3 regions of the Streptomyces sp. 7R007 genome follow, and region 3 is predicted to be linked to each of the others. Evidence: riboswitches for the same ligand, from Rfam matches in the RefSeq annotation. Region 3 holds a riboswitch; each other region holds the start of a gene.
What was found. Region 3 has a riboswitch for S-adenosylmethionine ahead of thrC (threonine synthase). Riboswitches for the same ligand answer to the same signal wherever they lie in the genome.
Positions count from the first base shown of each region.

Region 1: it holds a riboswitch for S-adenosylmethionine, as region 3 does, so the genes downstream of both, ACYF6T_RS02670 (amino acid ABC transporter permease) here and thrC (threonine synthase) in region 3, are expected to answer to the same signal.
Region 2: it holds a riboswitch for S-adenosylmethionine, as region 3 does, so the genes downstream of both, ACYF6T_RS12705 (putative leader peptide) here and thrC (threonine synthase) in region 3, are expected to answer to the same signal.

Region 1 is NZ_JBTWMV010000001.1:557,214-566,676, reverse strand. It holds gene ACYF6T_RS02700 (ABC transporter ATP-binding protein) at 107-1,930, shown strand; gene ACYF6T_RS02695 (LysR family transcriptional regulator) at 1,936-2,799, opposite strand; gene ACYF6T_RS02690 (EamA family transporter) at 2,869-3,798, shown strand; gene ACYF6T_RS02685 (LuxR C-terminal-related transcriptional regulator) at 3,768-4,433, opposite strand; gene ACYF6T_RS02680 (putative leader peptide) at 4,644-4,787, shown strand; gene ACYF6T_RS02675 (glutathione S-transferase C-terminal domain-containing protein) at 4,866-5,726, shown strand; SAM riboswitch class IV at 5,792-5,900, shown strand; gene ACYF6T_RS02670 (amino acid ABC transporter permease) at 6,219-7,199, shown strand; gene ACYF6T_RS02665 (amino acid ABC transporter ATP-binding protein) at 7,196-7,966, shown strand; gene ACYF6T_RS02660 (transporter substrate-binding domain-containing protein) at 8,043-9,065, shown strand; gene ACYF6T_RS02655 (GNAT family N-acetyltransferase) at 9,141-9,463, shown strand, end outside.
Region 2 is NZ_JBTWMV010000007.1:286,410-295,872, forward strand. It holds gene ACYF6T_RS12690 (ABC transporter permease) at 1-874, opposite strand, end outside; gene ACYF6T_RS12695 (ABC transporter permease) at 871-1,830, opposite strand; gene ACYF6T_RS12700 (ABC transporter substrate-binding protein) at 1,834-3,453, opposite strand; gene ACYF6T_RS12705 (putative leader peptide) at 3,654-3,770, opposite strand; SAM riboswitch class IV at 3,805-3,917, opposite strand; gene ACYF6T_RS12710 (DUF1684 domain-containing protein) at 3,970-4,851, opposite strand; gene ACYF6T_RS12715 (LLM class F420-dependent oxidoreductase) at 4,908-5,831, opposite strand; gene ACYF6T_RS12720 (NtaA/DmoA family FMN-dependent monooxygenase) at 5,940-7,340, opposite strand; gene ACYF6T_RS12725 (LLM class flavin-dependent oxidoreductase) at 7,337-8,431, opposite strand; partial or broken gene ACYF6T_RS12730 (hypothetical protein) at 8,838-9,159, shown strand; partial or broken gene ACYF6T_RS12735 (HEAT repeat domain-containing protein) at 9,163-9,463, opposite strand, start outside.
Region 3 is NZ_JBTWMV010000006.1:134,561-144,023, forward strand. It holds gene ACYF6T_RS10515 (ROK family protein) at 1-555, opposite strand, end outside; gene ACYF6T_RS10520 (ABC transporter substrate-binding protein) at 678-1,946, shown strand; gene ACYF6T_RS10525 (DUF3263 domain-containing protein) at 1,987-2,214, shown strand; gene otsB (trehalose-phosphatase) at 2,292-3,152, shown strand; gene ACYF6T_RS10535 (alpha,alpha-trehalose-phosphate synthase (UDP-forming)) at 3,140-4,612, opposite strand; gene ACYF6T_RS10540 (glucosyl-3-phosphoglycerate synthase) at 4,691-5,635, opposite strand; SAM riboswitch class I at 5,768-5,923, shown strand; gene thrC (threonine synthase) at 5,942-7,228, shown strand; gene ACYF6T_RS10550 (MoaD/ThiS family protein) at 7,225-7,500, shown strand; gene ACYF6T_RS10555 (cold-shock protein) at 7,989-8,192, shown strand; gene groL (chaperonin GroEL) at 8,489-9,463, shown strand, end outside.

The DNA of each region.
Region 1 (9,463 bases), on a different contig from region 3:
AAACGCTTGGACCGCACCGAACCCGTCGCGGGACACTGCGCTTCCTCCACCTGCCGGACGACCGTCTGTCATGCGGCCGTCTGTCATACAACCTCACAGGGCTGGGATGGGATCACCTCAATCTCGGGAAAATCAGCCGCGCAAGGGCGCGGTGGTCCTCGCACTCCGCTACTACGGCCGGGAGCTGTCCCGGCTGCGGTGGCTCACGGCACCTGCGCTGCTGCTGCCGGCGCTGGGCAACATCGGCATCAACTACGTGGCGCCGCTCGTCGTCGCCAAGCTCGTCGGCCGCATCGCCGGGGACCGGGGCGTCGGCGTCGCCGCCATGCTGCCGTACGTCCTCGGGTTCGCCGGCGCGCTGCTGCTGGCGGAGACGCTGTGGCGGATCGGCCTGCACTGCCTCAACCGCCTCGACGCCCTCGGCATCGAGCACCTGTACGTCATCGGCATGGACGAGCTGTTCGCCAAGGACGCCGCCTTCTTCCACGACAACTTCGCCGGCTCGCTCACCAAGCGGGTCGTGAGCTTCGCGACCCGCTTCGAGCAGTTCGTCGACACGCTGACGTTCAACATCATGGGCAGCCTGGTGCCGCTGGTGTTCGGGTCGGTGGTGCTGTGGCACTACGAGCCGCTGCTGGTCGTCACCCTGCTGTCGATGATCGCCCTGACCGCGCTGATCGTCGCGCCCCTCATCCGCCGCCGGCAGGCACTCGTCGCCCTGCGCGAGGAGGCGACGGCCCGGGTGTCGGGGCATGTCGCCGACAGCCTGATGAACATGGACACCGTGCGGGCGTTCGCCGCCGAGGAGCGCGAGGCAGCCGAGCACCGCACCCGGGTGGCCGAGTCGCGCCGGCTCATGCTGCGCTCGTGGGACTACGGCAACCTGCGCATCGACACCCTGGTCGCGCCGCTGTCGGTGCTGACCAACGCGCTGGGCCTGCTGCTCGCGGTGCTGCTGGTCGGCCACGGGCACGGCGTGGAGGCGGTGGTGGTCGCCTTCACGTACTACGGCAACGCGACCCGGATCATGTTCGAGTTCAACCAGATCTACCGCCGTCTGGAGAGCTCGATGACGGAGTCCGCGCAGTTCACCCAGCTGCTGCTGGACCGGCCGACGGTGCTGGACCCGGCGGCGCCGGAGCCGCTGCGGCGCGGGGTGGCCGACGTGCGGTTCGAGGCGGTGACGTTCGCTCACGGCGGCGCCGAGCCGCTGTTCACCGGACTCGACCTGGCGGTGCCCGGCGGGGCGAGGTTCGGGCTCGTCGGCCGGTCCGGCGGCGGCAAGACCACACTGACCCGCCTGCTGCTGCGGATGAAGGACATCGACGGCGGCCGGATCCTGATCGGCGGTCAGGACATCAGCCGGCTGCGCCAGCGCGACCTGCGCAGTCAGATCGCCTACGTCCCGCAGGACCCGGCGATGTTCCACCGCAGCCTGCGCGACAACATCGCCTTCGCCCGGCCGGACGCCACCGACGCCGAGATCCGCGCCGCGGCCGAGGCGGCGCACGTCACGGAGTTCGCCGACGCGCTGCCGGACGGCTTCGACACCATGGTCGGCGAGCGCGGCGTCAAGCTGTCCGGCGGCCAGCGCCAGCGCGTCGCCCTCGCCCGGGCGATCCTGCGCGACGCGCCGATCCTGCTGCTCGACGAGGCCACCAGCGCCCTGGACTCCGAGAGCGAGATCCTCGTCCAGGAGGCGCTGTGGCGGCTCATGGAGGGGCGTACGGCGCTGGTGGTGGCGCACCGGCTGAGCACCGTCGCCTCCATGGACCGGCTCGTGGTCCTCGACCGCGGGCGGATCGTCGAGCAGGGCACCCACCAGGAACTGCTCGACGCCGACGGCGCCTACGCCAAGCTGTGGCAGCACCAGTCCGGCGGCTTCCTCACCGAGACGCCCACCGAGCCCGCCTCGGCCGACCTGGTCTGACCGGCTCAGCCCCGGCCGGCCCCGACGACCTCGTGCGCGAGCCTCACCAGGTCCGCGAGGGCGGGATGCCCGAACCCCGCCCGCCAGGCGAGGACGACGGGGACGGGCGGGGCGTCCGCCAGCGGGCGGTAGACCACCGAGGGATGGGTGTGCTGGCCCGGTGTGGCCGTCGTCGAGATCCCGACCGCGCGGCCCGCGGCGATCGTGGTGAGCCACTCGTCGGTGTTGGTCACCTCGAGGGTCGCCGTGGGCCTGGCCATGGGCGGCCACAGGTCCATCGTCGTGGTGCCGGAGACGGTGTTGAGGGCGATCGGGCGGTCGGCCAGATCGGCCAGGGTCAGCTCCGCCCGCGCCGCCAGCGGATCGTCCGCCGGCAGGACCACCACCCGCTCCTCCGACAGCAGGGGCTCGGTGCGCAGCCCGGGCGCGGTGACCGGGCCGCGCAGCAGCGCCGCGTCGACCTTTCCCCGGGTCAGGCCCGCGGTGCGGTCGTCGACGCGCAGCAGGTGCAGCGGCACGTCCGGGTGCGTCTCGTCCCAGCGGCGCAGCAGGGGGATCGTGTGGTCGCCGAGGGCCGCCCAGGGGTGGCCCAGGCGCAGTGGCCGGTTTCCCGTCCCGTGCGGGTCGAGGGCGCTGTCCACGGCGGCCAGGGCGGCGGCGGCCTTGTCGTGGAACACGCGGCCCTCGGCGGTCAGTTCGAGGTGGTGCGTGGAGCGGTCGACGAGGCGGGTGCCCAGGTGCTGCTCCAGCTGGCGCAGCGTGCGGGAGAGGGCGGGCTGGCCCACGTGCAGCCGGGCGGCGGCCCGGGTGATGGTGCCCTCCTCGGCGATGACCAGGAAGGCCCGCAGGTGCCGCAACTCGATGGTCATGCCTGCGAAGCATAACCAGCGCGGAACCGGCATTTCACACGGCGCGAGGGGCTTCCTAGCGTGAGGGGCATGACTTCCACGGCGCGCACCCCGGCCGCGGCTCCGGCCGCCCCTGTCGTCCTACGCCACGCCCCCGGGCGGGGCGGTCTCACGGGCGTCGGCCTGATGCTGGCCGCGGCGGTGTCCGTGCAGTTCGGCTCGGCCTGCGCCGCGCTGATGTTCCCCCGGGCCGGGGCGCTCGGCGCGGTCGCGCTGCGGGTGACCTTCGCCGCGGTGCTGCTGCTGGTGGTCACCCGGCCCCGGCTGCGCGGTCACGCGCGGTCCGACTGGGCGGTGGTCACCGGGTTCGGCCTGGCGCTCGGCGGCATGAACCTCCTCTTCTACCAGGCCATCGACCGCCTTCCGCTGGGCGCGGCGGTCACCCTCGAAGTGCTCGGCCCGCTGCTGCTGTCGGTCCTGGTCTCGCGCCGCGCCGCCGGCCTGCTGTGGGCCGCCCTCGCGCTGGCCGGCGTCGTCCTGCTGGGCGGCGGCGACTTCGGCGGCCTGGACACCGCCGGCGTGGCCTTCGCGCTCGGCGCCGGGGCGCTGTGGGCGGCGTACATCGTGCTCAACGCCCGCGCGGGCGCCCGCTTTCCGCGCCTGGACGGCCTCGCCCTGGCCATGGCCGTCGCCGCGCTGGTCAGTCTGCCGCCGGGCGTGGCGGACGCGGGGCGCGCGCTGCTGGAGCCGGGGGTGCTGGGCCTGGGCCTGGCGATCGCCGTGCTGTCGTCCGGCGTGCCCTACACGCTCGAACTCCTCGCGCTGCGCAGGCTGCCCGCGGCCACGTTCGCGGTGCTGACGAGCCTCGCGCCGGCCCTCGCCGCGCTGGCCGGGTACCTGGTGCTGGGCCAGGCCCTGTCGGCGGCGCGGTGCGTGGCCGTCGCGATGGTCGTCGCCGCGAGCGTGGGCGCCGTACGGACCGGGCGGCGTCAGGAGGGCCGTACCAGCCCGGACTCGTAGGCGAAGACCACGGCCTGCACGCGCGCGTGGGCGTCGATCTTGGTGAGGATGCTGCTGACGTGGGACTTGACGGTGGTCGGTGCGATGGACAGCCGTTCGGCGATCTCGGCGTTGGACCAGCCGGAGGCGACACCGGCGAGGACGTCGCGTTCGCGTCCGGTGAGGGTGCCGAGCCGGTGCTCCGGCTCCCGTGCGGGGGCGGGCGCCTCGCGGCGGACGGCGTCGATGAGGGCCTGGGTGAGCGCGGGCGGCAGTACGGCGTCCCCGGCGGCCACGGTGTGCACGGCGGCGGCGAGTTCGTCGGGGGTGGCCTCCTCGGTGAGGAAGCCGCCGGCTCCGGCGCGCAGGGCCGCGTAGCCGTACTCGTCGAAACCGGCCAGGCTCAGCACGAGCACCCGGGGGGTGTGCCGCACGGACTCGGAGCGGGTGAGGCGGCGGATGGTGTCGAGGTCGTCGGCGCCGGGCAGGCGGCTGTCGAGCAGGACGACGTCGACGGGGCCCTGTTCGCACAGGCGGACCGCGTCGGAGCCGGTGGCCGCGTCGCCGAGGACGGTCAGGTCGGGCCGGGTCTCCAGGAGCATCCGGAGGCCGCGGCGCTGGAGCGCGTGGTTGCTGACGATGAGCACAGTGGGCATGGCACTTCCCGTCACCCTCTGCCGCGGTGAACGAAACGGTATCGTTCACCTTGATGGCATCAGGCTAGCCCCGTCGTTATCGAAACGCCAGCGTCTCGGTTGTGGGCTCGGTCATACCGGCGTCATATCCGGCCCGTGGACGCCCTCTTGACGTACTCCCTGGTCGGATCGACACTCCAGTCAGGAATCCTAGTGAAAAGGTAGGGAAAGATGAGGTGCCCCGCACCGGCCCCGGGCCGGGTCAGCACGGCCGCACGCCGGGCGAGCCGCACTCCCGGGCCGACGCCTCTTCTCACCTCCCGCCGCCACATCGATCTGCTGCGCGTGTGCAGCGCGATCGACCCCCTGCGCTGAGAGCCGCCGACTGCGCTCCACAGTCGCCCGACGTCGCTTCCGCCGCGCGTACGTCCGCGCCCGCTCCCGGGGAGAGTCATGACCATCGCACCGCCGGCCGCCCCTGCGTCCGTCCAGCCCGCGCCCGCCTTCCGGGGGCGCATCGGCAGGGACGCCCGCAGCGGCCACTACGCCGTTCCGCTGCGCTACCGCCTGTACCTGTCGACCGCGTGTCCGGACGGCCTGCGCATCGCCGTCACCCACAGCCTGCTCGGACTGGACGCCGTCTGTCCGGCCACCTACCTGCCCGCCGTCCCCGACCGCCCCGAGGGCGGCTACGCGCGGCTGCGCCCGCTGTACGAGGCGAGCGCCCACCGCTACGCCGGCGCCGCACTCGCCCCGGTCCTCGCCGACGACTGGTCCGGACGCATCGTCAGCACCCACGCCCCCGACATCATGCGCGACCTCGCCCGGCACTTCGGCGCCGACCGGCCCGCGCCGTACCCGTGCGGCGCCGAGTCGGAGATCGACGCCGTCGAGCGGATGTGCGCGCACGGCATCCGGGAGGCGGCGCAGCGCGCCGGGGCCGCCGACGCCGAGCCGGCCGAACGCGCCGCGGCGCTCGAGGCGTTGCTGGAGACCCTGGGCGCGCTGGAGCGCTGGCTGGAGGGGCGGACGTACATGATCCGCGATCACATCACCGCGGCCGACGTCGAGTTGTGGGTCGCGCTCGTCCAACTCGACACCGTGCACCGCAACCACCTCGACGCCTCGGCCGTGCGCCGCATCGCCGGCCATCCCGCGCTGTGGGCCTACGCCCGCCGCCTGACCGCCCACCCCGCCTTCGGCACCCACCTCGACCTGGACGGCATCGCCCGCCGCCACCACGCCCGTTGCCGGGGCCTGGAGGACGCCGGCGCGGCCGTGCAGATCCTCGACTGGGCCGCCCACACCCCCTGACCGTCCATCCTCTGGACCGGCGTTGACACCGGGCGGGTCGACTGCCTTAACGTACGGACCAGAACGGTCATGAGCGTCAGCGACAAGCCCTGGCTTGCTGACCGGCAACCCTCGCACCGCGGTGGGGTGCCCCAGGTGACGACCGGACCGAAGTCGTTTCGGTAAGCGCGAGGCCCTGAAGGGGCCAGAAGTGACGGTGACGCCATGTACGCAGTTCCCAGGACGGCCACGCGCCGCCCGGCGGGCTGCGTACGGCCGTACCGCAACCTCCTCGTGGCCGATCGCGCCGTCGATCTGCTCCGCGTGAACAGCGCACTGTGTACCGCGCCGGGCCGTGCCCGCTGTCGGGGCTGACTCCTTCCCCGCAGCCCCGCGCCTCCTGACGAACACCGCCCGAGCGGTGTGCCGTTGTCCTTCCCGCCCCCCGGTGCCTCGCCTGCCTGTGCCGCATGCCGTCGCGCTCCGGGGTGTCCGAACCAGCCGGAGCCCACCATGAGTGAACCTCCCGGCGTCGCGGTGTCCCTCGCCGAGGCACCGCCCGCCCCCGCCCCCTCCCGGGAACTGACCGCCCAGCGCGTCGTGCCGCTGCGCCGGCCGGGCCGGTGGATCGCCACCGCCGTCGTCCTGGTGCTCGTCGCGCAGGCCGTCCACGGGCTGGCGACCAACCCCTTCTACCAGTGGGACCGCTTTCGCTACTGGTTCCTGCGGCCCGCCATCCTCGACGGTCTGCTCGTCACCCTCGAAGTGACCGCCCTCAGCGCCGTGCTGGGCCTGCTCGGCGGCATCCTGCTGGCCCTCGGCCGGCTCTCCGGGAGCCCGGTGCTGCGCGCGGTCAGCTGGACGTACACCTGGCTGTTCCGTTCGATACCGCTGATCGTGGTGCTGATCTTCCTCTACAACTTCAGCGCCCTGTACCGGACGGTGAGCCTGGGCGTGCCGTTCGGCCCCGCGTTCGTCTCCTTCGACGAGTCCCGGCTCGCCACCGACATGGCCGTCGCCGTCGTCGGACTCAGCCTCAACGAGGCGGCCTACGCCTCCGAGGTCGTACGCGGCGGCATCCTCTCCGTCGACCAGGGCCAGCACGAGGCCGCCGCCGCGCTGGGCCTGCCGAAGCGCTACCAGTTCACCCGGATCGTCTTCCCGCAGGCCCTGCGGTCCATCACGCCCAACTACGTCAACCAGCTCATCGGCCTCATCAAGGGCACGTCCCTGGTGTTCTACGTGTCGCTGCTGGACCTGTTCGGCTCGGTGCAGTCGATGGGCAGCACCTACCCCGGCGACATCGTGCCGCTGCTGCTGGTCGCCACCGTCTGGTACCTGATCCTCACCAGCGCCGTGTCCGTCGTCCAGTTCTACGTCGAGCGGTACTTCGCCCGGGGCGCCACCCGCACCCTGCCGCCGACGCCGTTGCAGAAGGCACGGGCCGGCCTCGCCGGTCTCAGGGCCCGGCTGCGCAGGGAGGCCGGCGTATGACCACCGCACCCGCCGGGCTCGAAGTCCACGACGTCCACAAGTGGTACGGCACCCACCGCGTCCTCGACGGCATCGACCTGACCGTCCGCCCCGGGGAGGTCACCGTCGTCCTCGGCCCGTCCGGCTCCGGCAAGTCGACGCTGCTGCGGGTGATCAACCACCTGGAGAAGCCCGAGATCGGCCACGTCAGCGTCAACGGCGAGCTGATCGGCGTCCGGCGGCAGGGCGGGCGGCTGAAGGAGCTCAGCGAGCGGGCCATCCTCGCCCAGCGCTCCCGGATCGGGTTCGTCTTCCAGAACTTCAACCTCTTCCCGCACCTGACCGCGCTCGACAACGTCGCCGCCGCCCCCGTCGCCACCGGCAGGCTCGCCAGGCCCGAGGCGCTGGAACTGGCCCGCGAACTCCTCGACCGCGTCGGCCTCGGGGACCGGACCGCCGCCTACCCGCGGCAGCTGTCCGGCGGGCAGCAGCAGCGCGTCGCCATCGCCCGGGCCCTCGCCCTGCGCCCCGGAATCATCCTGTTCGACGAGCCGACCTCCGCGCTCGACCCCGAACTCGTCGGCGAGGTGCTGGCCGTCATCAAGGACCTGGCCACCAGCGGCACCACGCTCGTGATCGTCACCCACGAGATCGGCTTCGCCCGCGAGGTCGCCGACCGGATCGTCTTCATCGACGACGGACGCATCGTCGAACAGGGCCCGCCCGCCGAGGTGTTGGACCACCCCCGGCACGAACGCACCAAGGACTTCCTGCGCCGGGTCCTGTGACCCCCGCTCGTCCCCCCTTTCCCCGAACTTCCCCCGACTCTTTCGCCGACCGCCCTTCGAACGACAAGGAACGACCATGCCCACCCACCTCTCCCGACGCGGCCTGATCCGCGGCCTCACCGCGGCGACCGCCGTGGCCTCCCTCGCCACCGCGCTCAGCGCCTGCGGAGGCGACAGCGACGCGGCCACCCGCACCGGCGACGGCGCCGGCACGGTCACCGTCGGCCGGCTGTCCAACGGCGCCGCCAAGGAGACCGCCCTGAAGGTCTCCGAGGTGAAGTCCATCAGCGCCGAACTGCCCGCCGCGATCCGCAAGAGCGGCAAGCTGGTCATCGGCTCCGGCACCCTGCCCTCCGGCTCCCCGCCGCTGGGGTTCGTGGGCAGCGACCAGAAGACCCTCACCGGCTCCGAGGTGGACCTGGCCAGACTCGTCGCGGCCGTCTTCGGCCTGGAGCCCGAGGTGAAGCGGTTCACCTGGGAGAACCTCTTCGTCGGCATCGACAGCGGCAAGGTCGACGTCGGCTTCTCCAACATCACGGACACCGAGGAACGCAAGAGGAAGTACGAGTTCGCCTCCTACCGCAAGGACGACCTCGCCTTCGAGACGCTCAAGACCTCGAAGTGGACCTTCGACGGCGACTACGAGGAACTCGCCGGCAAGACCGTGTCCGTCGGCGCCGGCACCAACCAGGAACGCATCCTGCTGGCCTGGAAGGACCAGCTGGCCAAGGAGGGCAAGAAGCTCACCGTCAAGTACTTCCAGGACAACAACAGCCTCTACCTGGCCCTCGCCGGCGGCAAGATCGACGCCTACCTCGGCCCCAGCCCCAACCTCTCCTACCACGTCACCCAGACCGCGAACACGCCCCAGGCCACCCGCATCGCCGGCCAGTACTCCGGCGCCGGCGCCTCCCTCCAGGGCCTGATCGCCGCCACCGCCAAGAAGGGCAGCGGCCTCGCCAAGCCCCTCGCCGACGCGATCAACCACCTGATCCGAAACGGCCAGTACGCACAGTGGCTCAAGGCCTGGAACCTCTCCCACGACGCCGTCGCCACGTCCGAGGTCAACCCGCCCGGCCTGCCGCTGGACAACTCCTGACCCACCCCGGCCGGGGACCCCGCCACCCCGCGGCGGGGTCCCCGCCCCTTACACCCGCACCGGAGCCGTCACGCGATGTCCGTCGCCAGCCTCGACACCACCTCTGCCCCCGTCCTCGACAACCCCGCCTGGGCCGCGCTCACCGGCCCGCACCGGCACTTCGCCGAACGCGTCGGGCGCGCCGCCCGCTACCCCCGGGACGTCGCCCCCTTCCACGCCGTCACCGACGTGGACGACCCGCGCGCCTGGGCCGACCTGGCCGTCCTCGTCGGCCCCGGCGGCAGCGCGGCGGTGCGCGACGTGACCCGCCCGCCGGACGGCTGGGAACTCCTCCGGACCGGCCGGGGCGTCCAGCTCGTCGGCACCTCGGTGCGGGCGCAGCCCGACCCCGAAGCCGT
Region 2 (9,463 bases), on a different contig from region 3:
TGGCCAGCACGGTCGCGGCGATCGCCAGTCCGGGCAGTGCGGTCAGCCACCAGGCGTTGGCGAGGTAGTTGCGGCCGTCGGAGATCAACGTGCCCCACTCCGGGGCCGGCGGGGGAGCGCCGTAGCCGAGGAAGCTCAGCGCCGACACGGCCAGGATGGAGGAGCCGAAGTCGAGGGTGGCCAGCACGATCACCGGGCCCGCCGCGCCCGGCAGCACGTGCCGGCCCAGCACCGAGTACCAGCGTGCCCCGCTCGCGCGCGAGGCCTCGACGAACACCGCCTGCCGCACCCGCAGCACCTCAGAGCGCGCCACCCGGGCGAACCCGGCGACGCTGGCGATGCCGACCGCGACCGCCACTTTCACCGTGCCGTAGCCCAGCGCGGTGACCAGGGCGAGGGACATGAACAGCGCGGGGATCGACAGCAGTACGTCGACGAGGCGCATCAGCACGTCGTCCACCCAGCGGCCCACGAACCCGGCGACCACGCCGAGCAGTCCGCCGACCACGAAGGCGACCACCACCGCGATCAGCGTGGCCTTGAGGGAGAGTTGGGCGCCGTGGACGACCCGCGAGAACAGGTCGCGGCCCAGTTCGTCGGTGCCGAACCAGTGACTGGCGCTGGGAGCGCGGAAGTTCTGCGACGGGACGCCCTTCAGCGGGTCCTGCGAGGTGAACAGGCCGGGCCGGAACGAGGCCAGCACCACCAGGACGAGGACGACGACCGAGAGCACCAGACCCGGGCGGCGCACCACGAACCGCAGCAGGCGCCGTCCGTCCACGCGCCGTCCCGGCTCCGGTCCCGCGTCCGTTCCGACCGGGCGGGCCAGTCCCAGGGCCGCCTCGGCCGGGTCGTCGACGAGGCCGTGGCTCATGCGAGGACCGCCCTTCTGCCGGAGGTCACCACGATCCGCGGGTCCAGCAGCGGATAGATCAGGTCGATGACCAGGTTCGTCGTCACGAAGATCAGCGCACCGAACGCCACCACCCCCTGGACCAGCGGGATGTCCTGGGCCGTGACCGCCGCCGCGGTGACGCGGCCGAGGCCGTCGCGGGAGAACACCGTCTCCACGACCACCGAACCGGCGATGAGCTGTCCCACCAGCAGGCCGACGACCGTCAGCGCGGGCAGGGACGCGTTGCGCAGGGCGTGGCGCAGATGGACCCGCCACCGGCCGGCGCCCTTGGCCCGCGCGGTCTCCACGTACGCCTGGTCCAGGGCGGTGAGCAGGCTCTTGGCGAGCACCTGGGCGATCTGCGCGCCGGTCGGCACCGCCAGCGTCACGGCCGGCAGCACCAGCCCCTCGATGCCGTCGTTGCCGAACGCGGGGAACCAGTGCAGCCGGAAGGAGAACGTCTCGACGAGCAGCAGGCCCACCCAGAACGTCGGGACGGACACCCCCAGCGGCGGCAGCGACAGCAGCAGCTGGCGCAGCCAGCGCCGCGTGGTGCAGGTCGCCAGCACCGCCAGACCACCGCCGGCGACCACCGCGAGCAGCAGGGCCGCCCCGGTCAACTGCAGGGTCTGCGGCAGCGCGGCGGACAGGGTGGAGGTGACCGGGCGGCCGGTGGACACCGAGTCGCCGAAGTCGCCGCGCACCGCGCGCCCCAGGTACTCCGCGTACTGCACCAGCACCGGCTGGTCGAAGCCGTACTCGTGCCGCAGGGCGGCGATCTGCCGCGGGTCGACCTGCCCCGAGTCCATCCCGGCACCGGCCATGGCCGTGACCGGGTCGCCCGGCAGGTAGTCCAGCACCAGGAACGAGACCGTGTACGCGGCCCACAGCACGCCGGCCGCCTGCGCGAGCCGTTTGATCACATAGCGGCGCATGGGTTAGCCGATCCACGTGTCGTGCAGCTGGAGCCGGCTGGAGGCGTCGAAGGTCAGCTGGTGCACCTTCTTCGACACGCCCAGTTGGGTCTGGAGCTCCACGACCGGCACGTAGTTGGCGTTGTGCACGATCAACTGCTGTGCCTGGCCGACGAGTTGCTTGCGCCTGGCGGTGTCCGTGGTCGCGGCCTGTGCGGCGAGGGCCGTGTCCAGGCCGGTGGCCGGCAGGTGGTAGAAGTTGGCCAGCTTCGTGGAGAAGGAGCTGCGCAGGATGTCCGGGTCGGCCCGGGTGACGTTGGTCCACACCGCGTCGTAGTCGCCGGACTGCAGTGTCGGGGTGAGCTGGGTGAGCTGGAGCTGCTTGAGGGTCACCTGGACGCCGACGGCCTTGAGTTGCTGCTGGATCAGCTCCAACGCGGGCTGGTTGGTGGCGGCGTTGGGGACCCAGTCGATGGACAGGGTGAGCTTCTTGCCGTCCTTGGCGCGGATGCCGTCACTGCCGGTCTTCCAACCGGCCGCGTCCAGGAGCGACGTGGCCTTGGCCGCGTCCGTCGCCAGGTCCGGGGCGAGGCTGGTGTAGTCGGGCGTGGTGTGGGCGAGGACGCTGGTCGCCGGCTGGGTGCCGGTGGGGAACACGGTGTCCGCGATCTGCTGCCGGTCGACGGCGTACAGGAGCGCCTGGCGCACGCGTGTGTCCTTCAGGGCCGGGCGTGCGTTGTTGAGGCCGAGGCCGAAGACGACGCCGGGGTTGGCCCGTCGCTGGAGGGTGACCTGGCCGCCCTTGAGGGCCGCCTCGTTGGCCCTGCCGACGCTGCTGACCGCGTCCACCTGCCCGGACTGGAGACTGCCCGTGCGTACACCGGCCTCCGGGACGACCTTGAACACCAGCTTGTCCAGGTACGCCTCGCCCTTCTTCGTCCACAGCGAGGAACCCCAGGCGTACCCGGTGCGCTTGGCGAGGGTGAGCGACTGGTTCTGCACGTACTGCGTCAGGACGAAGGGCCCGGAGCCGATCACGCCCTCGCTGCACTTCTGCTGCGGTGTCCTCTTGACGCTGGCCGCGGACTCGATGCCCAGTGAGTGCGTCGAAGTGGCCTGCAGGAACTGGGCGTTGGGCTGTTTGAAGGTGACCTTGACGGTGAGCGGGCCGATCACCGTGGTGCTCTCGACGCCGCTGAGATAGCCCTGGGCGAGGGTGCCGAGCGCGCCGAGTCGGGGCACCGCGTCGAAGTTGTCCTTGACCACCTGGGCGGTCAGCTTCGAGCCGTCGCTGAAGGTGACGTCCGGGCGCAGGTGGAAGGTGAACGTCGTGGCGTCGGAGCTGATGTCCCAGCTCTTCGCCAGCCACGGCACGATCTTGCCGGTTCTGGGGTCCTGGTCCGTCAGGGAGTCCACGATCTGGCGCACCGAGTAGATGGTCTCGTTGCTGCCGACCTGCTGCGGATCCACGCAGCCGGAGTCCGAGCCCACCGCGAAGGTCAGGGTGCCGCCGGACGTGGGCTGTCCGGTGCCGCCGCCCGTGCCGCCGCCGCCCGATCCGCAGGCGGTCAGCAGGACGCTGGTGGTCACGAGGGCGGCCAGTGCCGCCCACCGAGAGGTTCTGACAGGGGGGAGTGCAGTCACGGAGGGCTTCTCCTACTCGTGTCACCGGGCACGGTAGTCGTACGGGACATGGCCGTGCGCGGACGTGCGGCTTCGTTCGGCGCGCGAGGGCGACGCCGGGGAGGCGCGGTGCAGACAGGGATCAGGGCAGAGCGAGGGTCAGGCGCGGCCGGACGCGGCGAGGACGGGTGCCGTACCGCTGCCGGCGGTGGGAAGGCCCGTCAGGCCCGACAGAGACAGCTGGTCGAGCGCTTGAGGTCGATGTGGCGCCGACGCGAGAGGCGGGAGAACACGGTGGTGCCCGCGAAACGGGCGCTGAGGTCACCACCGTGCCGCATGTCGGTCCTCCACCTGTCCGGCCCCGGTCACGGGGCCACGCGCTTGCGGGATCGTCGGTGATTCCGCCGGGCTTTCACCTGGAGCACCCCACCGCGGGGGAGGGTTGCCGGTCAGCGAGCCAGGGCTTGACGCTGACACTCGATGCCGTTCGTGATCGTACGGAGAGATCTTGCCGTTGGTCAACGGCCCAGCCGTGCTTCAGGAACCGCCGCGCTCGCGGGGAATCTTCTGGCCGGCCTCGATCGCCACCGGCAGCCGGTTCTCGGCCGGGGGCAGCGGGCAGGTGGCCAGGTCCGTGTAGGCGCACGGCAGGTTCGCGGCCCGGTTGAAGTCCAGGACCACTGTGCCGTCGGCGGCGGGTGGCTCCAGGGTCAGGGACCGGTTGGCGGCGTAGGTGGTGACCCCGGAGGTCGCGTCGGTGAACAGCGCCATCAGCCGTCCGGCACCGGGGCCGGGGAAGACGGTCAGCGCCAGCTGCTGCCCCTCCAGCTCGAACTCGACCCTGCCCGGAGCGTCGTAGACGTGCTCCAGGCCCTCGACCGCGGCGCCCACGGTGGTCGGCCGCGGTGTGTCGAAGGGGAGGTAGCGGCCCGTCACGACCCATCGCGGGTCGGGGGCGTAGGCGGGCGTGCCGGTGAAGGCCGTGCGCAGCGGCGCGTCGGGGTGGCGGGGGCGCACGATGTCGTGCCCGCCGCGCCGGGCCACCTCGATGACGGCGTCCTTCCACACCGCGTCAACGCCACCGCGTTCGGGAAGCACGCCGAAGCGGTGTTCGCCGCGTACCGGCACCCCGTCGACGACCAGTTCCTCGTCCTCGTCGAGTTCCACGACGACCCCGTCATCGCCGGTGCGCCAGGCACCGGGCGCGTCCGGGAAGCGCTGGGGCTGTTGCGTCAGCCAGTGCAGGCCGGTGATCGCAAGGAAGCCGTGCGGGGCGGCGAGGCGGGCCTCCTGGGCGCGGTACCACTCCAGCCAGGTCTCGGTGAAGGCGTGGAGGTCGGCGGTGGCTTCGGCGGCGGTGGCTTCGGTGGCGGTGGCTTCGGCGGTGGTGGTTTCGGTGGCGGTGGCTTCGGTGGTCATGGGTGCGGGGCTCCTTCGTGACGGGGTGCAGGGGGCCGGCGGGTCGACGGGCGTGCTCAGCCGGCCAGTTCGCCCAGGAGTTGCCAGGTGCGTCGGCGTTCGGCGTCGCCCGCGATCTCGGTGCCGGAGAAGACGACCTCGGTGGCGCCGGCGTCGCGGTACCGGCGTATCTCGGCCTCGACGGTCTTCTCGTCGCCGATCACGGCCAGGTCGGCGGCCCGTCGGCCCCCGGAGAGTTCGATGACCCGGGCGTAGGACGGGATCCGTTCGTAGAACGCGAGGGTCTCGGTGGCCTTCGCGCGCACCGCGTCGACGTCGTCGGTGACCACGCCGGGCACCAGGGCCACAATGCGGGGCGCGGGCCGGCCGGCGGCCTCGGCGGCGGCGGTCAGGGCGGGCACGATGTGGTCCGCCAGGGCGCGCGGGCCGGCCAGGTAGGGCAGGATGCCGTCCGCGAGCTCACCGCTGACCCGCAGCGCTTGGGGCCCCATCGCGGCGACCAGCAGGGGGACGCCGCCGTCGGCGCCCGGCACCCGGGCCGGGACGGGGGTGGTCGCGGTGAGCAGCTCGCCGTGGAAGTCGGCGCTGCCGGTCTCGGTCAACTGGCGCAGGGCGGTGAGGAATTCACGCAGCCGGGCGATGGGGCGTTCGAAGGGCAGGCCGAAGCCGGTCTCCGTCAGCAGTTTCGTGCCCAGGGCCAGTCCGAGGTGGTAGCGGCCGTGGGTCGCGGCCTGCGCGGTCTGGGCCTGGCTGGAGACCAGCAGCGGGTGGCGGCCGAAGACGGGGATCGCGGAGGTGCCGACCTGCAGTGCGGGCACCTCCCGCCCGGCGATCGCCGCGAGCTGGGGCGAGTCGGCCCCGAAGGTCTGCCCGAACCAGGCCGACGTGAGACCGAACTGCGCGGCCTCTCGGGCCAGTTCCACGGTGGCGTCGACCTGGTTCGGCGCGTCGGACGCGTTGAGCGCTACTCCAACAGTCATGTCAGTCAGAACCGGTGCCGGCCGAGGGGGCATTCCGGTGCGTGTGTGACGGCTTCTTGTCAGTCATGTGTCACGGTCCTCTGAGAGGGAGGGGCGTCGCCGGGCTGGTCAGCTCGCCTGGCGCCGGTGGGATGCGGAGCGGTGGGTGAGGGGTTCGCGCAGGGCGAGGTGTTCGCGCAGGGTGGTGCCGGTGTACTCGGTGCGGTAGACGCCGCGTTCCTGCAGTTCGGGGACGAGCAGGTCGACGATGTCGTCGAGGCCGTCGGGGATGAGGTACGGCGTGACGTTGAAGCCATCGAGCGCGCCGTGCCGTACGAAGTGGGCGAACTTGTCGGCGAGGCCGGAGGGGGTGCCGACGTGTCCGCGCTGCGGGCCGAGCGCGATGACGGTCTCGCGCAGCGACCAGCCGTGCGCCTGCGCCTTGGCCCGCCATTCGGCCACCACCTTGCGCGGGTCGGCGATGCGCCGGGCGCCGAAGGAGCCGTCGTTGTCGGTGACGACGGGATCCTCCGTCGGCAGTGGCCCGTCGGCGTCGCGGTCCGAGAGGTCGATGCCCCACAGCAGGCCGGCGATCCCCAACGCCGTGGCGGGAGTGACCTGTTGGAGGCGGATCCAGCGCTTCTTCTCCTGGGCCTCCGCCTCGGTGGCGCCGAGGATGATCTCGGTGCCGGGCAGGATGCGCAGGTCGTCGTCGGGCCGGCCGGCGGCGCGCAGCCGGCGCCGGATGTCGTCGGCGAAGGCGAGGGCGTCGTCGAAGTCGGTGCCGTGCGCGGAGAAGATGACGTCGGCGTTGCGGGCGGCGAAGTCGCGTCCCTCGCCGGAGTCGCCGGCCTGGAAGATGACCGGGTGCCCCTGGGCGCTGCGCGGCAGCGTGGGGGCGAGGTCGACGTCGAACTGGGGTCCGTGATGGCGTACTTGGTGTACGGCGCCGGGCCTCGACCAGTGCCGTGCGTCCGCGGAGTCGGCGATCGCCGCGTCCTCCCAGCCGTCCCACAACGCGCGGGCCACGGTGAGGAACTCCTCGGCGCGCCGGTAGCGGTCGGCGTGGTCGAGGTAGCCGCCGCGGCGGAAGTTGGCGCCGGTCCAGGCGTTGTCGGTGGTCACCACGTTCCAGCCGGCGCGGCCTTCGGAGAGCAGGTCGAGGGAGGACAGGCGGCGGGCGAGGTCGGCGGGCTCGTTGAAGGTGGAGTTGGAGGTGGAGACCAGTCCGATGCGGCGGGTGACGGCGGCCAGTGCCGCGAGCTGGGTGATGGCGTCCGGCCGTCCGGCCACGTCGAGGTCGTGGATCTTGCCGTCGACCTCGCGCAGTCGCAGCCCCTCGCCGAGGAAGAACGCGTCGAACAGGCCCCGTTCGGCGGTCTGGGCGACCCGGCGGAAGGATGCGGGGTCGATCTGGGAGCCGCTGTCGGGGACGGACCAGATGGTCCAGTGGTTGACGCCCTGGAAGAACACTCCGAAGTGCAGCCGGGCGTGCGGGCGGGGGACGTCGAGGGGATCGGTGCGGGTCATCGGGCGCTCTCCTGGGCGGCGGCGAAGCGGTTGGCGGGGCGCTGAAGGCCCAGCGTCGAGCGCAGGGACGTGCCGGGCAGCGGCCGGGCGAGGAGCCGCCGCTCGGACAGGGCCGGCAGGACGAGGCGGGAGAGGACGGGGAGGTCCTCGTCCAGCACCAGCGGACGCAGCCGTACGCCGTCGACGTGACGACTCAACTCGACCAGCAGCATGACCAGTTGGTCGGCGGAGCCGATGTGCCGCAGCCTGCCCTGGTCGGTCCACGGCGCATGCCGTTCCAGGTCGGCGACGCGCTCGGCGGCCGTGGCGTCCGGCGTGTCCAGCGCGACCTCGACCTCGGCGAAGACGCGAGGCGTACCGGCGCCGGAGGAGGCCGCGGCGACCGACGCGAGGTCACGGCCCGCGACGAGAGCGACGTCGAACTGCGCGGCGGGGGCCCGGTCGGGGTCGCCCAGGACGACGAGCTGCCCCTGGGGCGAGCGCGGCACGATCGCCGGGCCCTTGACGGCGTACGTGTCGCCGGTGAAGTCGATGTAGTGCAGCCGCTCGCGGTCCAGGTAGCGGCTGGTGGCCACCGACCGGATCACCGCGTCGTCCTCCCACGAGTCCCACAGGGCGCGGGCCACCTCCACACCGTCCCGGGACTCCCGCGCCCGCGCGGCCGCGTCGGCGATCAGCGGCCGCCCCCAGGCGCGGGCCGCCTCGGGACGCTCCTCCTCCGCCACCACCCACCCGGCGCGACCGGCGGAGACGTGGTCCAGGGACGCCAACTGGCTGGAGACGTGGAAGGGTTCGGCATACGTGACCGGGACGACGGGCGCGATCCCGATGGTGCTGGTGGAGGCCGCGGCGAAGGCCGCCCGCTCCACCGCGCCGATCCGGCCCACCGGATCGGGTGCGGCGCCGGGCGGCAGCACGCTGTCGTCCAGGGTGATCAGGGTGAACCCGGCGTTCTCGGCGACGGCGGCGACCCGGGCGACGCGGCGCGGGGTCAGCAGCTGATCGGGAGCGTGGGCGGCGCGGCGCCAGGCCGCGGGATGGGTGCCGTCGCCGTCGATCTCGACGGCGAGGTGCAGGGCAGGGCCGGTCAAGGGAGATCCTTCCGCAGGACACGAGAGAGCGCGGCCACAGGGCCACGAAGACACGGCCGGCGAGAGGGCCGGCAGGGGTCAGGCGGGTACGGAAGGACAGACGGCGGAGGAGGTACGGCAGTAGTCGACATGCCGCCGGGTGATCAGCCGCGCACCGGTGCACGCACCGTGCGGTGCCGCCCCCCGTACGCGCATCGAAGCCTCCACCGGTTCAGGAACTTTCCCGTTCAACGTACGTCGCCCGACCCTGGGGGTGTCAAGGTTGCACACGGCGAAGGGGCACCTCGCCCGCCGGGACGCGTGGTGGACGCACCCCTCGGACCCGTCGCCGGACGCCGCCCGACGGCTCGCGACGCCACCTGGTCCCCGCCCCCGGGCGGGCGACAACAGGTGAGTCGTGGCCTTGATGGGCTCTGTAGCCTTCGGCCTCATCGGGACCGTGTCCTGGGTGGGTTCACCGCGCGCCGGCAGGACCGCGTGTGGCTGCGCGAGCCGAAACTGAAAGCCGGGGTCGGCTTCAACACCGCCGTGGTCCAGCTCATCGACTACCTCCGGGAAACCCGGCTGAGTGACGACGACCCCGTCGATCTCGCCGACGCCCTCGCGCGCCGGGTGTGGAGCTCCCGGCCCAGCGAGGGCAGGGACGACCGCAGGCCGGGCACCGGGAGACGGAGGACTTGCTGCGCCGCTTCACCCACCGGCTCCGGCAGGAGATCGCCGCAACGTAGGCGTCACAGCGCCCGTGCCGCGTAGGCCCTGACGTCCGCGTCCGAGTCCGCCGTCGCGGTGGCCAGGGCGGCTCGGGCGTCCTCGGCGGTACGGTGCCGGGTCAGGGCCAGTACGGCGGCCTTGCGGACGTCGGCGTTGCGGTCGGTCAGCGCCTTGGCGAGGGCCGGGACGGCCAGGTCGGTCTCCGCGCCGGCCAGCGCGGTCGCGGCGCCGGCCCGGACCTGCCAGGCCAGGTCCGACAGGGCCGCCTCGGCGCGGGCGGCCAGGGCGGCCGGGCAGCCCGTGGTGCCCAGAGCCTCGAAG
Region 3 (9,463 bases):
CCGCTCCAGACAGCCGCGCTGCCCGCACGGGCAGGGCGTGCCGGACGGCCGTACGACGATGTGGCCGATCTCGCCCGCGAAGCCGTGCGCGCCCGCCTCCACCCGGCCCGCGACGCCGATGGCGCCCGCGATGCCGGTGCCGAGGGCGACGAAGAGGAAGCGGTCGGCGCCCTGCCCGGCGCCGAGCCGGCCCTCCGCCAGTCCGCCGGTGCGCACGTCGTGGCCGAGGGCGACCGGCACGCCGAGGCGGGCCGAGAGCAGGTCGCGCAGGGGGACGTCACGCCAGCCGAGGTTGGCCGAGTAGGCGGCGAGGCCGCCGGCCTCGTCCACGATGCCGGGGACGGCCACGCCGGCGGCACGGGCGGGCTCGCCCAGGTGCGCGGCGCCGTGGGCGCGCAGATCGGCGGCGAAGCCGAGGATGGCCTCGACGACCGCGTCCGGTCCGCGCTCGCGCCCGGTCGCCCGGCGCGCCTGGTGCAGCACGGCGCCGTCCGCCCCGACCAGAGCGGCCTTCATCCCGGTGCCGCCCACATCGAGGGCGATGACATGTCTCACGGGGGACAGTGTGACCCCACGACCCGCAAGAGGTCTAGTCCACTCACGTGGTGTAGACCTATGCTGTCCGCATGGTGGACGCAGAACAGTCATGAACGACGAGATGGTTGGGGCAGTACGCAGTGCAGCGGCGACGTAGGACAGGAACGATCGCGGTGGTGTCCGCTCTGGGCATGACGGCGGTCCTCGGCGGCTGCGGCCTCACCGGCGGCTCGGGTGACGTCACCCTCAGACTGGTCGCGGCCGACTACGGCAGCTCCGCGGCCGACAGCTCCCGGAAGTACTGGGACAAGCTGGTGAAGGAGTACGAGAGCACGCACTCCGGCGTGAAGATCCAGGTCAGCGTCTACTCCTGGAACGACGTCGACCGCAAGGTCAAGGAGATGGTCGACGCCGGCCACGCGCCGGACATGGCGCAGATCGGGGCGTACGCCGACTACGCCGACAAGGGCCTGCTCTACTCGGCCGACGACCTGCTCTCCATCGGCACCCAGGCCGACTTCGCCCCCCAGCTCGCCTCCGCGGGCCAGGTCAAGGACGTGCAGTACGGCATGCCGTTCGCCGCCTCGACGCGGCTGCTGTTCTACAACAAGACCCTCTTCAAGCAGGCCGGCCTCACCCCGCCGAAGACGTGGGCGCAGCTCAGGTCCGACGCCGAGGCGCTCAAGGCGCGGGGCGTGACCTACCCGTACGCACTGCCGCTCGGGCCGGAGGAGGCGCAGGCCGAGACGATGCAGTGGCTGCTGAGCGGCGGCGGCGACTACACCGACAGCTTCGGCACCTACGCCATCGACTCCACGCAGAACATCGACACCTTCACCTGGCTCAAGAACGACCTCGTCGACGAGGGCCTGACCGGGCCCGTCGCGCCGGGCAGGCTCAATCGCGCCGACGCCTTCAAGGCGTTCGCGAACGGCGAGGTCGGCATGCTCAACGGGCATCCCTCGCTGATGAAGACGGCCGAGAGCAAGGGCGTGAAGTTCGGCATGGTCCCGATGCCCGGCGTGGACGGGCAGACCAAGAACTCCATGGGCGTCGCCGACTGGATGATGGCCTTCAAGCAGAACGGCCACGCCCAGCAGGTCGGCGACTTCCTCGACTTCGTCTACAGCGAGAAGAACGTCCTCGCCTTCTCGCGCCAGTACGACCTGCTGCCGGTGACCACCTCCGCGTCCGACGCGATGAGCACCGCGCGGCAGGACGCCGACCTCAAGCCCTTCCTTGAGGAGCTGCCCTCCTCCGAGCTGTATCCGGTGGGCGACTCCTCCTGGGCGACGGTCAGCGCGGCGGTCAAGAAGCGCATCGGCCAGGCGGTCGCCTCCGACGGCAACCCCGCCTCGGTGCTCCAGCAGCTCCAGGTCACGGCGGCCACCGCGCAGAACGCGCAGTAGGCGGGGGCCGTTGTCAGCGGCGGGCGTTACGGTCGTGGACATGGAACGACTCGGCGCCCGTGAGCAGGCCATCCTCGCTCTGGAGCGCCGGGGCTTCACCGGCCCCGGCGCCAAGGAGCGCGCGATACGCGAGGAGCTGGGCCTGGCGCCCGTGCGCTACTACCAGCTGCTCAACGCCCTGCTGGACGACGAGCGGGCGCTGGCCCACGACCCGGTGACGGTCAACAGGCTGCGGCGGGTGCGGGAGCAGCGGCGCTCGGAGCGCTGACGCCTCGGTGAGCTGCGGAGTGCCGACGCCCCCGTGAGCCATGGGTGCGCCCCGCTGCCGCCGGTTAAGGTCGCCGTATGGGCACCCACATGGATCACATGGACACGGACCCCCTGCCGACCCCGGCCACCCCGGCCGGCCGCGACGGGCTGGAGGCGCTGCTGCGGCACCCCGAGAGGTCGGTGATCGCCCTCGACTTCGACGGCACGCTCGCGCCGATCGTCGCCGACCCCGAGCAGGCCCGCGCCCACCCGGACGCGGTCCCGGCGCTCGCCGCGCTCGCCCCCAGGGTCGCCGCGATCGCGGTCGTCACCGGCCGCCCCGCCGGGGTCGCCGTCCGCTACGGCGGCTTCGCGGGCGTGCCCGGCCTGGAACACCTCGTCGTGCTGGGCCACTACGGCGCCGAGCGCTGGGACGCCGTCAGCGGCGAGGTCAGCGCACCCGCCCCGCATCCCGGCGTCGCCGCCGTGCGCTCCGAACTGCCCGGCTTCCTCGACCGCATCGGCGCCTGGCAGGGCACGTGGATCGAGGAGAAGGGCCGTGCCGTCGCCGTCCACACCCGCCGCGCCGCCGACCCGCAGGCCGCGTTCGAGGCGCTGCGCGGCCCCCTCGCCGACCTCGCCACCCGCCACGGCCTGATCGTCGAGCCCGGCCGCATGGTCCTGGAGCTGCGACCGCCCGGCATGGACAAGGGCGTGGCCCTCCTCGACTACGTCCGCCGGACCGACGCCGCGGCCGTCCTCTACGCCGGCGACGACCTCGGCGACCTCCCCGCCTTCGCCGCCGTCGACAAACTCCGCTCCGACGGCACACCGGGCGTGCTGGTGTGCAGCGGCAGCGACGAGGTGACGGAGCTGCGGGAGCGGGCCGACCTGGTGGTGGACGGCCCGGAAGGAGTGGTCGCGCTGCTGACCCGCATCGCCGCTCAGCTCGGCTGATCGTCCAGGGCGTGCAACTGGTCCAGGAACCACTGCGCCGGCGGCAGCGCCGTCGCCGCGGCGGCCAGCCGCTTGGTGCGCTCCGCCCGCTCCTCGCGCGGCATCGTCAGTGCCTCGTGCAGGGCGCGGGCGGTGCCGACGACGTCGTACGGGTTCACGGCGATCGCGTCCCTGCCCAGCTCCTGGAAGGCCCCCGCCTCCCGGGACAGCACCAGCGCGCACCCCTCGTCGGAGACCACCGGCACCTCCTTGGCGACGAGGTTCATGCCGTCCCGGATGGGGTTGACCAGGGCCACGTCGGCGAGCCGGTAGGCCGCCAGGGAGCGCGCGAAGTCGTCCTTGACGTGCAGCACCACCGGTGTCCAACCGGGCGTGCCGTACTCGGAGTTGATCTCCTCCGACAGGCGCTGCACCTCGGCCGTGTACTCCCGGTAGACGGCCAGGTCCTGCCGGGAGGGGTAGGCGAAGGCCACGTGCACGACCCGCTCGCGCCACTCCGGGTGGTCGTCGAGCAGCTGCCGGTACGCCAGCAGCCCGCGCACGATGTTCTTGGACAGCTCGGTCCGGTCCACCCGCACGATGGTCCTGCGGCCCGCGCCGATCTCCTCGCGCAGGGCGGCCATGCGCTCCTCGACGTCCGCCTGCCGGGAGCGGGACTGCAGGAACTCCGCGTCGGCCCCGAGGCCGTGGACGCCGACGAGGGTGCGGCGGGTGACCCGGTCGCCGTCCAGGTGCTCGATGACGGGGGACGTGTCCGAGGGCGGGCCGGCGAGCCGGCGACCGGCGTCGGCTTCCTCGGCGCACCGCTGGAACGCCGTCGCCCACGGCCAGGTCAGGAAGGCCACCCGGTCCGCGCCGAGCATGCCCTCCAGCAGCCGCGCCCGGATGTCGTCGGGCAGCATCCGGAAGTACTCCGGCGGCGCCCACGGCGTGTGCGAGAAGTGGCCGATCCTCAGGTCCGGCCGCAGCTCCCGCAGCATCCCCGGCACCAGGCACAGGTGGTAGTCCTGCACCAGCACGGCCGCCCCCTCGGCCGCCTCCTCGGCCAGCGCCTCGGCGAAGGCCCGGTTGTAGGTCTCGTACGAGGCCCACTGCCGGCGGAACTCCGCGTCGAAGACCGGCTCCAGCGGCGTCTGGTACAGCATGTGGTGGACGAACCACAGGACCGAGTTGGCGATGCCGTTGTACGCGTCCGCGTGCACGTCGGCCGGGATGTCCAGCATCCGCACGCCGTCCTCGCCGACCCCGCGCCGGACGGCCTCCCGGTCGCCGTCGGACAGCGCCGAGCACACCCACAGGGCGCCCGCGTCGGGTCCGATGGCCGACAGCCCGGAGACCACCCCGCCACCGCCGCGGCGGGCGTCGAGCGAGCCGTCCTGCCGCACCTCGTACGAGACCGGGCCGCGGTTGGACGCGACCAGCACCTGAGCCTTCTGAACAGCACCGTGCGTGGAAGCCATACGCCTCAACCTAGCCCGGCCCGGAAACGCTCAAACGTACAGGCCGCCCGGTGGAGGTGTGCCGCGCACCACCCTGCCTCAGGCCACCCGGCGGGAGGCGTACTCCGCTATCTCCACCATCGGCGGACGCTCCTCCGTGTCCACGGAGTACGTGCGCGGCTCGAAACCGTCGTCGCCGCGTTCGAACTGGGTGAGGGAGGGGCGGATGAGGTGGCCGCGGGCCAGGCGGAGCTGGGCGGTGCGGTAGATCGCCGCCGCCATCCGGCCGAGGGCCTGGCCGTCCTGGTGGCGGTGCTTGCGGACGCCGACGTCGACCTGGGCGAGGGCGTCGAGGCCCACCAGGTGCAGGGCGTCGACCAGCATGCCGAGCTCGACGCCGTAGCCGACCGGGAAGGGCAGCTGCTCCAGCAGGCTGCGCCGGGCCGCGTACTCGCCGCCGAGCGGCTGGACGAAGCCGGCCAGCTGCGGCCAGTGCATGTTCAGCAGGGGGCGCGCCATCAGCTCGGTGACCCGGCCGCCCTGGCCCTGCGCGCCGGCCAGCGGACGGTCGTACATGCCCTTGACCAGGTCGATCCCGGGGTCGGTGAGCAGCGGGCCGACGATGCCGGAGACGAAGTCCGAGGAGAACTCCTTCAGGTCGGCGTCGACGAAGCAGACGATGTCCCCGCGGGTGACCAGCAGGGAGCGCCACAGGACCTCGCCCTTGCCGGGGACGGCCGGGAGGTGCGGCAGGATCTCGTCGCGGTGCACGACGGTCGCGCCGGCCGCGGCGGCGACCGCGGAGGTGCGGTCGGTGGAACCGGAGTCGACGACGACGATCTCGTCGACGAGCGGCACCTGCTGCACGAGGTCGTGCCGGATCACGGCGACGATGTCGCCGACGGTCTCCTCCTCGTTGAGCGCCGGCAGCACGACGCTGACCGTCTGCCCCGTGCGCTGCTTGGCGGCCATGATCTGGTGGAGCGGGCGATCGGTGACGGACCAGGAGCGGGTGGTCAGCCAGCGCTCGACTTCTTCCAGCACGTAGGCGGCTCCTTGTCTTGTGATCCATCTCGCGGTTCGGACGACTATCTCAACTGTCCTGGTCGTCGGTTACAGTCTTGAACAACGCGGGTGACCATCGCATGTCCTGGCCCGCCGTGAACAACTTCATACCGCTCATCCAGAGGGGCAGAGGGATACGGCCCGATGAAGCCCCGGCAACCCTCCAGTCGGTACTCGTAGATCACTGTCGATCGCTCCGCGAGGCTCCCGGCTAGGGAAGGTGCCAAATCCGTCTCACGGCGAGATGCGTCGTGAGGAAGATGAGGAGAAAGGGCCTCGCCTCACATGGCTGTGCAGACTGTTGCAAGCACCACGGACTCCACCGTCGACCTCGGCCCCGCCGCGGCGCTGTCCTGCCGCGAATGCGGCCACCGGGTGCCGCTCGGCCCCGTCTTCGCGTGCGAGGAGTGTTTCGGCCCGCTGGAGATCGCCTACGACTTCTCGGCCTACGACACCGAGGAGCTCCGGCGGCGCATCGAGGCGGGACCCTCGAACATCTGGCGCTACGCCCCGCTGCTGCCCGTCCCCGCCGACGTGGCCGGCAAGCCGAACATCAACCCCGGCTGGACCAAGCTCGTCAAGGCCGACAACCTCGCCCGCGAGCTCGGGATCACCGGCGGGTTGTATGTGAAGGACGACTCCGGTAACCCGACGCACTCCTTCAAGGACCGCGTCGTCGCCCAGGCCCTGGAGGCCGCCCGCGCCTTCGGCTTCACCACCCTCTCCTGCTCCTCCACCGGCAACCTCGCCGGCGCGGTGGGCGCCGCGGCGGCCCGCGCCGGCTTCCGCTCCTGCGTGTTCATCCCGCACGACCTGGAGCAGGGCAAGGTCGTCATGGCCGCCGTCTACGGCGGCGAGCTCGTCGGCATCGAGGGCAACTACGACGACGTCAACCGCTTCTGCTCGGAGCTCATCGGAGACCCGGCCGGCGAGGGCTGGGGCTTCGTCAACGTCAACCTGCGGCCGTACTACGCGGAGGGCTCCAAGACGCTCGCGTACGAGGTGTGCGAGCAGCTCGGCTGGCGGCTGCCGGACCAGATCGTCGTGCCCATCGCCTCCGGCTCGCAGCTGACCAAGGTCGACAAGGGCCTGCAGGAGCTGATCAAACTCGGGCTCGTCGAGGACAGGCCGTACAAGATCTTCGGCGCGCAGGCCGAGGGGTGCTCGCCGGTGTCGACGGCCTTCAAGGCCGGCCACGACGTGGTGCGCCCGCAGAAGCCGAACACCATCGCCAAGTCGCTGGCCATCGGCAACCCGGCCGACGGTCCGTACGTGCTCGACATCGCGCGGCGCACCGGTGGCGCGGTGGAGGACGTGACGGACGAGCAGGTCGTGGACGCCATCAAGCTGCTGGCCCGCACGGAGGGCATCTTCGCCGAGACGGCGGGTGGCGTGACCGTGGGCGTGACGCGCAAGCTGATCGAGAACGGCGTACTCGACCCCACCAAGACGACGGTCGTCCTCAACACGGGCGACGGCCTGAAGACCCTCGACGCGGTGGCCGGCACCGGCCTGACCGCGACGATCCGCCCGAACCTCGACTCCTTCCGAGAGGCTGGCCTCGCATCATGAGCGTCAACGTCCGCATCCCCACCATCCTGCGCACCTACACCGGCGGGCAGGCCGAGGTGACCGCCGAGGGCGCCACCCTCGCCGAGGTCATCGCCGACCTGGAGAAGAACCACACGGGAATCGCGGCCCGCGTGCTCGACGACCAGGGCAAGCTGCGGCGGTTCGTCAACGTGTACGTCAACGACGACGACGTGCGTTTCGAGCAGGGGCTGGAGACGGCGACCCCCGACGGTGCGGGCGTTTCCATCATCCCGGCCGTGGCCGGCGGCTGACCGAACCACCGAATTGGCGAACGGTTGAACCAACAAACCACCGGGCGCCGAATGACCGAACATTACCGTTGGTAAGGCCGGTCACGAAGAGTTCATCGAATTGCCCCCTCCGTGAGAGAAGCGGAGGGGGCAATTCTGTGTGGTTGAGCGCGGTACAGTTGGGGAACCCGCTGCCGGTCCACGGACCGGAAGCCCTGGAAACCTGCTCCTTGCCCGACAAGATGTAGCCAAAGTGCGCGCGTCTTTCGTGGCTTTTGTGTATTTTGCGGGGCCCGACTTGCCCTGAAACCTGGTGAATTCTCGGCAGATTCCCGACCGGGCCCGTCCAGAATTCTCGTCCGATTGACCTGTTGCAGACGGCAGTTGGACAGATACATTCAGCCGCGGTCGACGCGTTCCGGCGCACGCCCCCAACCGTGGGGGGTGAGGTCTGACCCGGATCCGCGAAGTGCGGGTCCGTGCAAGGGCCAGTAATAGGGGAGTTAGGCATGGCTCAGGGCACCGTCAAGTGGTTCAACGCGGAGAAGGGGTACGGCTTCATCGCGGTCGACGGTGGTGCGGACGTCTTCGTCCACTACAGCGCGATTCAGATGGACGGCTACCGCACCCTGGAAGAGGGCCAGCGGGTCGAGTTCGAGATCTCGCAGGGTCAGAAGGGCCCGCAGGCCGACATGGTTCGCGTCACCGCCTAGAACATTCACATGACGAGGGCCCGCACCCGCGAGGGTGCGGGCCCTCGTCATGTGCCCGCCCCCTGTTCGCGCCGGGCGGAGCGCCCCGCCCGATCCCCGAGAGCCGCTTGCACTCGCAGGGGGCGAGTGCTAATCATTGGCGTTAGCACTCTGAAGGTGAGAGTGACAAAGAAGGACCGGGTCGGTGAGGCCCGCGGACCGGGTGGGGCAAGGAACCCACGGGTCGGCGAGCCGTCCGTCGCGGGCGCGGGCGCGGTCCGAAGGAATCACCCCCAGTCCTGGAGGGACCACTTCACATGGCCAAGATCATCGCGTTCGACGAGGAGGCGCGGCGCGGCCTCGAGCGCGGCATGAACCAGCTCGCGGACGCCGTGAAGGTGACGCTCGGCCCCAAGGGCCGCAACGTCGTCCTCGAGAAGAAGTGGGGCGCCCCCACGATCACCAACGACGGTGTCTCCATCGCCAAGGAGATCGAACTCGAGGACCCGTACGAGAAGATCGGCGCCGAGCTGGTCAAGGAAGTCGCCAAGAAGACGGACGACGTCGCCGGTGACGGTACGACCACCGCGACCGTTCTCGCCCAGGCCCTGGTCAAGGAGGGCCTGCGCAACGTGGCCGCCGGCGCCAACCCGATGGCCCTCAAGCGCGGCATCGAGAAGGCCGTCGAGGCCGTCTCCGGTGCCCTGCTGGAGCAGGCGAAGGACGTCGAGACCAAGGAGCAGATCGCCTCCACGGCCTCCATCTCCGCCGCCGACACCCAGATCGGCGAGCTCATCGCCGAGGCCATGGACAAGGTCGGCAAGGAAGGCGTCATCACCGTCGAGGAGTCCCAGACCTTCGGTCTGGAGCTGGAGCTCACCGAGGGTATGCGCTTCGACAAGGGCTACATCTCGGCGTACTTCGCCACCGACATGGAGCGTATGGAGGCGTCCCTCGACGACCCGTACATCCTGATCGCCAACTCCAAGATCTCCTCGGTCAAGGACCTGCTCCCGCTGCTGGAGAAGGTCATGCAGTCGGGCAAGCCGCTGCTGATCATCGCCGAGGACGTCGAGGGCGAGGCCCTGTCGACCCTGGTCGTCAACAAGATCCGCGGCACCTTCAAGTCCGTCGCCGTCAAGGCCCCGGGCTTCGGCGACCGCCGCAAGGCCATGCTCGGCGACATCGCCATCCTCACGGGCGGCGAGGTCATCTCCGAGGAGGTCGGCCTCAAGCTGGAGAACGCGACCCTGGACCTCCTGGGCCGCGCCCGCAAGGTCGTCATCACCAAG